3 regions of the Pradoshia sp. Z4_20 genome follow, and region 1 is predicted to be linked to each of the others. Evidence: riboswitches for the same ligand, from Rfam matches in the RefSeq annotation. Region 1 holds a riboswitch; each other region holds the start of a gene.
What was found. A riboswitch is a leader RNA that binds a small molecule or an ion and turns the genes downstream of it on or off. The one in region 1 is predicted to bind S-adenosylmethionine.
Positions count from the first base shown of each region.

Region 2: another riboswitch for S-adenosylmethionine. It lies ahead of metK (methionine adenosyltransferase); the one in region 1 lies ahead of AC4BHP_RS10680 (methionine ABC transporter ATP-binding protein).
Region 3: another riboswitch for S-adenosylmethionine. It lies ahead of AC4BHP_RS14170 (methionine ABC transporter ATP-binding protein); the one in region 1 lies ahead of AC4BHP_RS10680 (methionine ABC transporter ATP-binding protein).

Region 1 is NZ_JBZAJD010000003.1:115,765-119,049, forward strand. Features, by position in the region: gene AC4BHP_RS10675 (methionine ABC transporter permease) at 1-348, opposite strand, end outside; gene AC4BHP_RS10680 (methionine ABC transporter ATP-binding protein) at 338-1,351, opposite strand; SAM riboswitch class I at 1,433-1,539, opposite strand; gene AC4BHP_RS10685 (pyridoxal phosphate-dependent aminotransferase) at 2,035-3,201, shown strand.
Region 2 is NZ_JBZAJD010000009.1:26,601-29,885, forward strand. Features, by position in the region: gene pckA (phosphoenolpyruvate carboxykinase (ATP)) at 1-1,063, opposite strand, end outside; SAM riboswitch class I at 1,442-1,570, shown strand; gene metK (methionine adenosyltransferase) at 1,704-2,903, shown strand; gene asnB (asparagine synthase (glutamine-hydrolyzing)) at 3,101-3,285, shown strand, end outside.
Region 3 is NZ_JBZAJD010000006.1:120,388-123,672, reverse strand. Features, by position in the region: gene AC4BHP_RS14175 (YrzE family protein) at 1-1,500, opposite strand, end outside; SAM riboswitch class I at 1,730-1,841, shown strand; gene AC4BHP_RS14170 (methionine ABC transporter ATP-binding protein) at 1,964-2,983, shown strand; gene AC4BHP_RS14165 (methionine ABC transporter permease) at 3,001-3,285, shown strand, end outside.

The DNA.
Region 1 (3,285 bases):
CGTTTCAACGATTCTCGCAAAAAACGGAATAGCTGCGACTGACAGCGATACGCTAGCAGCTGTTGGTCCAATCGTTGTCTTTACAACAAATTCGGTCAATGGCATAAGAGCAACCAATAAAATAATAAATGGTATTGATCGGACCAAATTGACGACAAATCCTAATATCCTCTGAACCGTTTTGTTTTCCCAAAATAAACCCTTTTCTGTCACATATAATAGAATTCCAACTGGTAAACCAATCACGATTGCGACAGCTAAAGAAATGGAAATCATGTAAATCGTCTGCAAAAATGCTGTGTTAATTTCAGGAATAAGCTCTATAAAGTGGTTGAAATCAAAGCCCATGTTGGAACACCTCCACTTCTGCCTCTCGACTTTCTATATAAGATATCGCTTTATTAATCTCTTCCTTCTGTCCGCGAAGCTCCATGATAAAAATACCTAAAGGCAATTCCTGAATATATTCAATTGAGCCATGAAGAAAATTGCCTTTTACATTAAATTGCTGAAGCGTATCCGATATGACTCCCTCACCGGCAACCGTTCCCCTAAACGTCACCTTGACAATCGGACCCTTGCAACTTTGGTAAATAGCGTCAGGTATATCGAACGAAACAACACTGTTAATGAATTCCTTCGTAAGATCGGCATGGGGTTTAGCAAAAATATCATACACCGAGCCTTCCTCAATGACCTTGCCATCCTGCATAATCGCCATTCGATTACAAATTTCCTTTACTACATTCATCTCATGTGTAATCAACACAATCGTAATATTGAGCTCCTTATTGATTTTTTTCAACAAATTCAATATTGATTTCGTTGTCGTCGGATCTAGTGCTGAAGTCGCCTCATCACAAAGGAGTACTGTCGGGTTATTCGCCAACGCCCTTGCAATCGCTACACGCTGCTTCTGTCCCCCACTTAGCTGCGAAGGATACACTTCACGCTTTTCAGCTAATCCGACCATTTTCAACAGTTCTTCTACTCGGTCTTGTATTTGAGTCTGCGGCACTTTTGCTGCCTTTAAAGAAAAAGCTATATTTTCAAAAACTGTTTTCTGGCTAATAAGATAAAAGTGCTGAAAAATCATCCCGATTTTTAAGCGTGCATGACGCAATTGCTTGCTTCTCAACTTAGCCAGATCAATTCCATCAACTGTGATATTTCCCGATGTTGGACGCTCCAACAAATTAATACAGCGTAGCAGCGAGCTTTTACCTGCTCCTGAGTACCCGACAATCCCGAATATCTCGCCTTTTTTAATTGTTAAGGAAACGTTGTCAACTCCATTTACTATACCGCTTTTAGTTTTGTAAATCTTATTAACATTCTGAATTTTTATCATATGCCAACCTCTATCTCTACACATTTTTTGAAACAAAAATGCCCCTCTCATCTGAAAGGGGCATCGAAATACATCTATCTCGACTTATCTTTCAGAATGTAATACATTCTGCAGGAATTGGCACCTTCCCTATTAAGGGGGTTGCCGGACGTCATAGGGCCTAGTCCCTCGGTCGCTCTCGATAAGCTATAGCTTTATTTGATTTGTTTATGATATTACAGACTTCAGAATAGTCTGTCAACAAAAACCTTTTTGACGTAAACTGTTGAACCGCTTTCATCATTGCAATTTCAATAAAATATTCCAATCCACATACATCGGATTAAAAAACTCCCCATTCTTCTTCGTAGGGCTGAACTGACGATAATGTAAAACTCTACATTTTCGCAAGCCGACTGAATAACACTTTCATCGCTCACTATTTTCATCTGCCAAACAAGCTCATTTAATGTATAGTCTCCACATTTCACATTTTCCGAAAAACAATCATTTCTGAAAAAGCTACCACACCCACTTCATCAAACGTTCCCCTATAATCTATGACTCAGCAAATCTAATAACCATTTACTACCGCTATATTCAAATTCTTTCAGCTCACTATAGACATTTCTAAATAAAGGTTATAGAATTTTATCTATTATTTAAATATTCAAAACTATATTCTCTTCGTAAAGGTGAATTATATGACATATTCAGAACGCTTAAAAAAACTGCCAGTCCAATTTTTTGCAACACTTGTCCTAAAAGTTAACAGCGCTATAGCTGAAGGCAGAGACATTATTAATCTCGGACAAGGAAATCCTGATCAACCTACTCCTGCGCATATCGTCAAAGCCCTGCAAGTGGCGGCTGAAGATGCACAAACTCATAAATATTCTCCATTTCGGGGTTTGGAAGAGTTGAAAGAAGCGGCAGCACAATTTTATCACAAGCAATATGGCGTCGAGGTTGACCCTAAAACTGAAGTTGCCATCCTTTTTGGAACGAAGGCCGGACTAGTTGAGCTACCAATGTGCTTGCTCAACGATGGAGAGCTAATGCTCTTGCCAGACCCAGGCTATCCCGACTATTTATCTGGAGCTGTATTAGCAAACGTAAACTATGAAACTTTTCCACTAACAAAAGATAATCAATTTTTGCCGGATTATGAAAGCATCCCTTTAGAACAAAGGACCCATGCAAAGCTAATGTATTTAAACTACCCAAATAATCCTACCGGAGCTACCGCAGATCATGCTTTTTTTGAAAAAACAGTATCATTTGCAAAAGAAAATAACATTACCGTACTTCATGATTTTGCCTATGGAGCTATTGGCTTTGATGGACAAAAACCTATCAGTTTTCTTGAAACGGAGGGTGCAAAAGAAGTCGGCATTGAAATGTACACACTCTCGAAAACTTACAATATGGCAGGCTGGCGTGTTGGCTTTGCTATCGGAAACCCAGCTATCATCGAAGCACTCAATCTCATTCAAGATCATCTTTACGTCAGCCTCTTCCCTGCTGTACAAAAAGCGGCAATCGCAGCCTTGACAGGGGAGCAATCCTGCGTAGAAGAGCTTATCGAACGCTATGAACGACGACGAAATTCCCTCATTGGCGCTTGCAATAAAATCGGCTGGAAAGTCGAAGCCCCAACTGGTTCATTCTTTGCTTGGCTTCCTGTCCCTGCCGGTTTTAAGAGCGAGAGCTTTGCTGATTATTTGCTTGAAAAAGCAGATGTAGCCGTTGCAGCAGGAAAAGGCTTTGGTGAATACGGAGAAGGCTACATTCGTGTCGGCTTATTAGTAGACGAAGACCGGCTAATAGAAGCTATTGAACGTATTGGAAAGCTAGGAATATTCACTTAAACAACTGCGGTATTGAACTGCTCCCTGTCTAGTAAACAATGAATATAATAAAAGCAGAACCCTGAATTCTAAGGGGTTCTGCCG
Region 2 (3,285 bases), on a different contig from region 1:
GAGGCAGAACACCAAAAGCATCAGCAGTTAAAAAGATGATTGTATTGGGATGGCCCGCTATACTAGGTGTGACGATGTTCTGCATGGCTTCGATAGGGTAAGCTGCCCGGGTATTTTCAGTTAACATTCCATTATCATAGTCAGCAATTCTCGTATCTTCATCTACAACCACATTCTCTAGTACAGAACCAAAGCGTATGGCATTAAAAATTTGAGGCTCTTTTTCCTGTGTGAGATTGATGCATTTTGCGTAACAGCCGCCTTCAATATTAAATACACCATCAGGAGACCAGCCATGTTCGTCATCACCTATAAGGCGGCGATTTGGATCGGCTGATAAAGTAGTCTTTCCAGTGCCGGATAGGCCAAAGAAAAGAGCTACATCTCCCTCGAAACCTACATTTGCTGAACAATGCATAGAGAACACATTTTTCTCAGGCAACAGGTAATTCATGATTGAGAAAATGGATTTTTTCATTTCACCTGCATACTCGGTGCCTCCAATTAAGACGACTTTTTTCTCAAAAGAAATGATGATAAACGTCTCAGATTGTGTACCGTCCACGAGAGGGTTTGCTTTAAAACCTGGTGCTGAGATAATAGTAAACTCAGGAGAATGATTTTCAAGCTCTTCTTTAGTGGGGCGGATAAACAGCTGATGTACAAATAAATTGTGCCAGGCATATTCATTGATTACTTGTATAGGAAGGCGGTAGTCTGTTGCAGCCCCAGCAAACCCATTAAATACAAATAATTCATCTCGTTTTTCGAGGTAATCGATAACTTTATCATATAATTTAGAGAATGCGTCTTCAGATATTGCTTGATTGACGCTTCCCCAGGCTATTTTATCTTTAGTGGCAGCTTCCTCTACAATATATTTATCCTTTGGAGATCTGCCGGTATATTTACCTGTTTCGGCTTTAATCGCTCCAGTAGATGTGAGGATGCCCTCTTTTCTGGTTAATACTTTTTCAACTAATTGTGGCACTGAAAGCTGAATGTGAATATTATCATGAGTAAGTAATTGTTTCAATTCATTGGAAACTCCTACACTGTTCATAAGGTATCATCCTTTTCCAGAATTTTGGTAAGCATATTATATGGAAAATAGTATAACACATTTAATCGATTTATCCATACTAATTGTGTTAATTTTCAAAAATATGGTTTAATATAGTATATAAGAATAATTATTATTGTTTTCATTGGTGAAAGAATAGGGATATTAGTCAATATTGATGGATAAATAATAAAGTATATTTATTTGAATATTCGTAAATTAATTATATCAATATCATAATTGAAATGCGAATTTTAAGTTCTGACTGTACTTCTTTTAGAAAAAGGATGAAGCTAAAGTTTTATCTTAACAATATATTCCTGTTTATTTATTGACAGAAAATGATGGATAAGATAATATATACATTTGATATGGATACTCTTATCAAGACTCGGTGGAGAGACGAGCTCTATGAAGCCGGGGCAACCTGCAGTTTGATTCCTTATAATGGAAATCACGCAAAGGTGCTAACTTGATGCAAGGTTATAATGCCTTGAACGATGAGAGTGAAAGGCAGATTTCTGAGACTCAGACCTTTCCTCTTTTCTTTATAAAGGGGAAAGGTCTTTTTTCGTATAATCAGGAGATAATTAAAGATAATGAGTAGCCATAAACAGGGAAACTGAAGGAGGAAATATACATGTCTAATAAGAGACATTTGTTTACATCAGAATCTGTAACAGAAGGTCATCCGGATAAAATTTGCGATCAGGTTTCTGATGCCATTTTGGATGAAATATTAGCAAAGGATCCAAATGCAAGGGTAGCCTGCGAAACATCTGTTACCACTGGATTAGTTTTAGTAGCGGGAGAAATCACTACTTCTACGTATGTGGATATTCCAAAAATTGTACGTGACACAATCAAAGGGATTGGTTATACACGTGCAAAATATGGTTTCGATGCAGAAACATGCGCTGTCTTAACCTCTATTGATGAACAATCTGCAGATATCGCCCAAGGTGTAGACCAAGCTTTGGAATCAAGAGAAGGCACGATGTCAGATGAAGAGATTGAAGCAATTGGGGCGGGAGATCAGGGTCTAATGTTCGGTTTTGCCTGCAACGAAACAGAAGAATTAATGCCTCTTCCTATTTCTCTTGCTCACCAATTATCTAGAAAGCTGGCTGAGGTTCGTAAACAAGAAGTTCTTCCATACTTGCGCCCTGATGGAAAAACACAAGTCACAGTGGAATATGATGAAAATAAAAATCCGGTAAGAATTGATACCATCGTAATCTCTACTCAGCATGACGCGGAAACAACACTGGATCAAATTAAGAAAGACTTAAAAGAACAAGTAATTAAACCGGTTGTTCCTGCTCACCTTATTGATGAACAAACTAAATATTTTATTAACCCAACGGGCCGTTTTGTTATTGGAGGTCCACAAGGGGATGCAGGCTTGACTGGCCGTAAAATCATTGTTGACACGTATGGTGGATACGCACGTCACGGTGGTGGAGCATTCTCTGGTAAAGATGCTACAAAAGTAGACCGTTCTGCTGCCTATGCAGCCAGATATGTAGCTAAAAATATTGTAGCAGCAGGTCTTGCAGATAAAGCAGAAGTTCAGCTGGCTTACGCGATTGGTGTAGCTCAGCCAGTATCTATATCCATTGATACGTTCGGTACAGGTAAAATTGAAGAGGAAAAATTAATTGAATTAGTACGTGCTAACTTTGATCTGCGCCCTGCAGGAATCATAAAAATGCTTGATTTAAGACGTCCGATTTATAAACAAACAGCAGCTTACGGACATTTTGGACGTAATGATTTAGATCTTCCTTGGGAGAAAACTGATAAAGTAGAAGTACTGCGTACGGAAGCTAACATCTAAGATAAACAGCATAAACATTTCAAGAAAGAGGGATAAACCCTCTTTCTTTTTTTGTCTAAATATGGTAATATTAGGAAACTATGAAATCGGGTATAATGGATCGTATTTTGTCGGGACCCTAGCTCATATCTAAAATCTAATTCTTTGATATTTTTAAATGAAAAACAGTCGAAAGTAAAGGTAGTGAGTGAATAATAATGTGTGGATTTGTAGGATGTATGCATGATCACCAACAAGCGAATCAGGATTCAGAACTAATTAAAAGTATGAATGACTTGATTACGCATAGAGGGCCGGATGACGAGGGGTATTATATAGATGAACATATCCAGCTTGGTTTCAGAAGACTAAGCATCATTGATATTGAATGTGGACATCAGCC
Region 3 (3,285 bases), on a different contig from region 1:
TTCTTTATAGACTCTGATAACTTTCCCATCGATTTTCTTCTCAACACTTGTGGAGGTGCCGTTAACCGTTCCGCCGCCTTTTTGAAGTGCTGTTTTGTATAGCTTTAAGGCTTCATTTGGCGTTGACCCATATGCTGTTATTTCAGGATTGGCAGCAGATACAATGAAATAATTTTGTAGGAATCCATTTGAATCCAGGACTCCTGTTAACCAACTGGCTTCACCGTAAAAATTATAGATGATGGGCATTTCTCCTTCCCATTTCTTTTCTATAAACTTCTTCTCGATAATTTGCAGGGCACCCTGTGAATCCATGTAGGATTCCTCCATATTACCTGTATAATAGACAGCTTTACCTGTCCTGGAATTTGTGAGCGCATAGCCGAGCATAGAATCGACGCCTTCTTTAGGACTCGTGAAATCAGTGAAATAATACATATCTCCATTTTCATCAAAGATCGGACTTACATTCGCTTCGGTACCCTCATCAGAAGGCAGTTTAACATCTGATTTTCCAAATAGGCTGTTCCAATAGCCATGAATATAATTTCCGAAGTAGCTGTTTTGTGTACTGACGACTTCTGGTGCAACGGCACCATCAATAAATTCGGGCGCTTCAGAAAGGGAATAAGAGTTGGACTTCCCAGTTTTGGCATCCATCACCACAACACCTTTTACCTTAAAGCCATTTCTGGCAGAGACAAAATCACCATAAGAGCGAATATAAAATGGCGCGCCATTATCATCTACTTCAAGCTGTGAATCCCCATAGAATATGTAGGATGGATACTGTAGACGAATACGGCGCTCTGTTTCTTTATTGAAGAATGCAGAAGGAGTGTAGATCATTTCTGCATCAACAAATTTTGGGTTGGCTGATGAATCTGTAGCACTCAATATAAAGTAACCAGGAGTTTCTTTCCCTTTCAGCCATTTGAAGAATCCTGAAAATTCGACTGGAGCAATATAAACATACTCACCATCTACTTTTTGGATTTGTAAATTCCCTAATTCGTAGTAGCTCGTATTTGGTACCTGGCCAAATGCTTTTTTCATTTTATTGCGCGCGTATTGAGGAGGCACGCTGGCCGGCTTTTTATTTTCATCAAATGTTTGAATTTCTTCTTTGATGTCCATTTTAGCTATAGTATACTTTTCATCGGCATTGAACAGAAATGCCGTTAAAAAATAGAGACCGACAAGCAAACTACCTGCAAATAAAATACCCTTAATGGTTCTCTCCATACCCGTAGCAAGCATTGAACCCAGCAAGGTTAGTATGATGACAAAAATCCAAAGAGAAGAGATAGTTTGATCCAATAGGGTGAAGTAATAAAATAAAAATGCTCCAATCGTGATTAATGCAGCTAAGCTGACAAAAACAAGCAGTTTTGTTTTCCCCTTCATATGGATACGTAATTTTTCATTATTTTTGAATGGCACAAGAATAAGTGCCGATATAATCCCAATGATAATGGAATAGATGAAGATATTTCCCACAAAGTACCCCTCCTTATTTTTTCTATAATTTACCTTAATATCCTATACGAATAACTGGCCAAAATGATTCATGAATTGGAAATATTCATGAATTTTAGTTGCTGTAACTTGATTTAGGATATTCTTTATTATAAATCAAAAATATTTTAAATATTATAAATTATTATTGACATTGCTAAACAAGATAGGATATAGTTGGAAACATCAAATTTAATTGAATAGCAAGCGATTCTTATCGAGAGAAGTGGAGGGATTTGGCCCTATGATACTTCGGCAGCGGATTTTTACTATGGTAAAAATACTGTGCTAATTCCAACAAACATCTGTTTGAGAGATAAGAGGAAGCTTTAAGCGAACATATTTCTACTTGTCTTTTTATGTATATGTTCATACAAAGCCTCTTCTGTCTAATGACAGAAGGGGCTTTTTGCATTTCGAATTTTTTAGGCCTGGAGGAGAGAACATGATTGAGTTTCGAAACATAAAAAAGTCATATCAAGCAAATGGTCAAAGCGTAGATGCTCTGAGAGGCGTTCATTTAACGGTTGAAAAAGGGGATATTTTTGGAGTGGTAGGATACAGCGGGGCCGGGAAAAGTACACTTTTGCGTTTAGTTAATATGCTTGAACGGCCTACTGAGGGGGAGGTCCTTGTGAATGGTAAATCGTTTGCCAGTCTCAAAGCAAAGGAATTAAGGGCAGAGAAAAAGAAAATCGGGATGATCTTTCAACATTTCAATTTACTTCAATCTAAGACGGTATTTGATAATGTAGCGATTCCATTGATACTATCCGGCGTTCGTAAAGAAACGATTCAAAATAGAGTTCGAGAATTACTGGAGTTCGTGGGGTTATCAGCTAAGGGTCGAAGTTACCCGGATGAATTGTCAGGGGGACAGAAGCAGAGGGTTGGAATTGCGAGAGCTCTGGCCACGAATCCATCTATCCTGCTATGTGACGAAGCTACATCGGCATTGGATCCGCAGACGACCAGGGATGTTTTAGAGCTATTGAAAAAAATAAACCGAGAATACAATATAACAATTTTGCTTATTACACATGAAATGTCGGTGATTAAAGAGATATGCAATAAGGTCGCTGTCATGGAAAATGGGAGGGTTGTTGAGCAGGGTCCTGTTCTTGATATTTTTTCCAAGCCAACCACTGAGGTTGCCAAGCGGTTTGTTAGAACAGTCATTCACGACGAGATTCCGCAGAGCTTTTTGAAATCCTTAAAGGAGAATAAACCAGCAGTTTGGAAACTTAATTTTTTGGGATCTTCGTCTGGCAAGCATCTACTTTCAACAGTGGCGAAAAGTTTTGATGTCCATTTAAGTGTTCTTTCTGCCAATATTTCTGAAATACAGGAAACCCCTTTTGGGAATTTAATCGTTGAGGTCATCGGTGAAACAGAAGAAATAAAGAAGGCGATCCAATACATAGAGAGTGAGGATGTGCTCTTGCAGGAGGTTAAGCTATCATGAATGAACAGTTTTTAGGAATGGAAATTACACTTGAACAGTTACTGATTGGATTCAGTGACACACTCTATATGGTTTTCTTCTCCTTACTATTCGCGGCCGTGATTGGATTGCCTTTAGGGATTTTACTCGTCATAACGAGAAAGGGTCACATTCTGGAGAATAAGTGGGTGTTTAATATATTGAACCCAATCATTAATATTTTACGCTCGGTTCCCTTCATTATTTTATTGGTGGCTTTGATTCCATTTACACGATTGGTTGTTGGATCGGCGATTGGAACGAATGCCGCCATTGTACCGCTT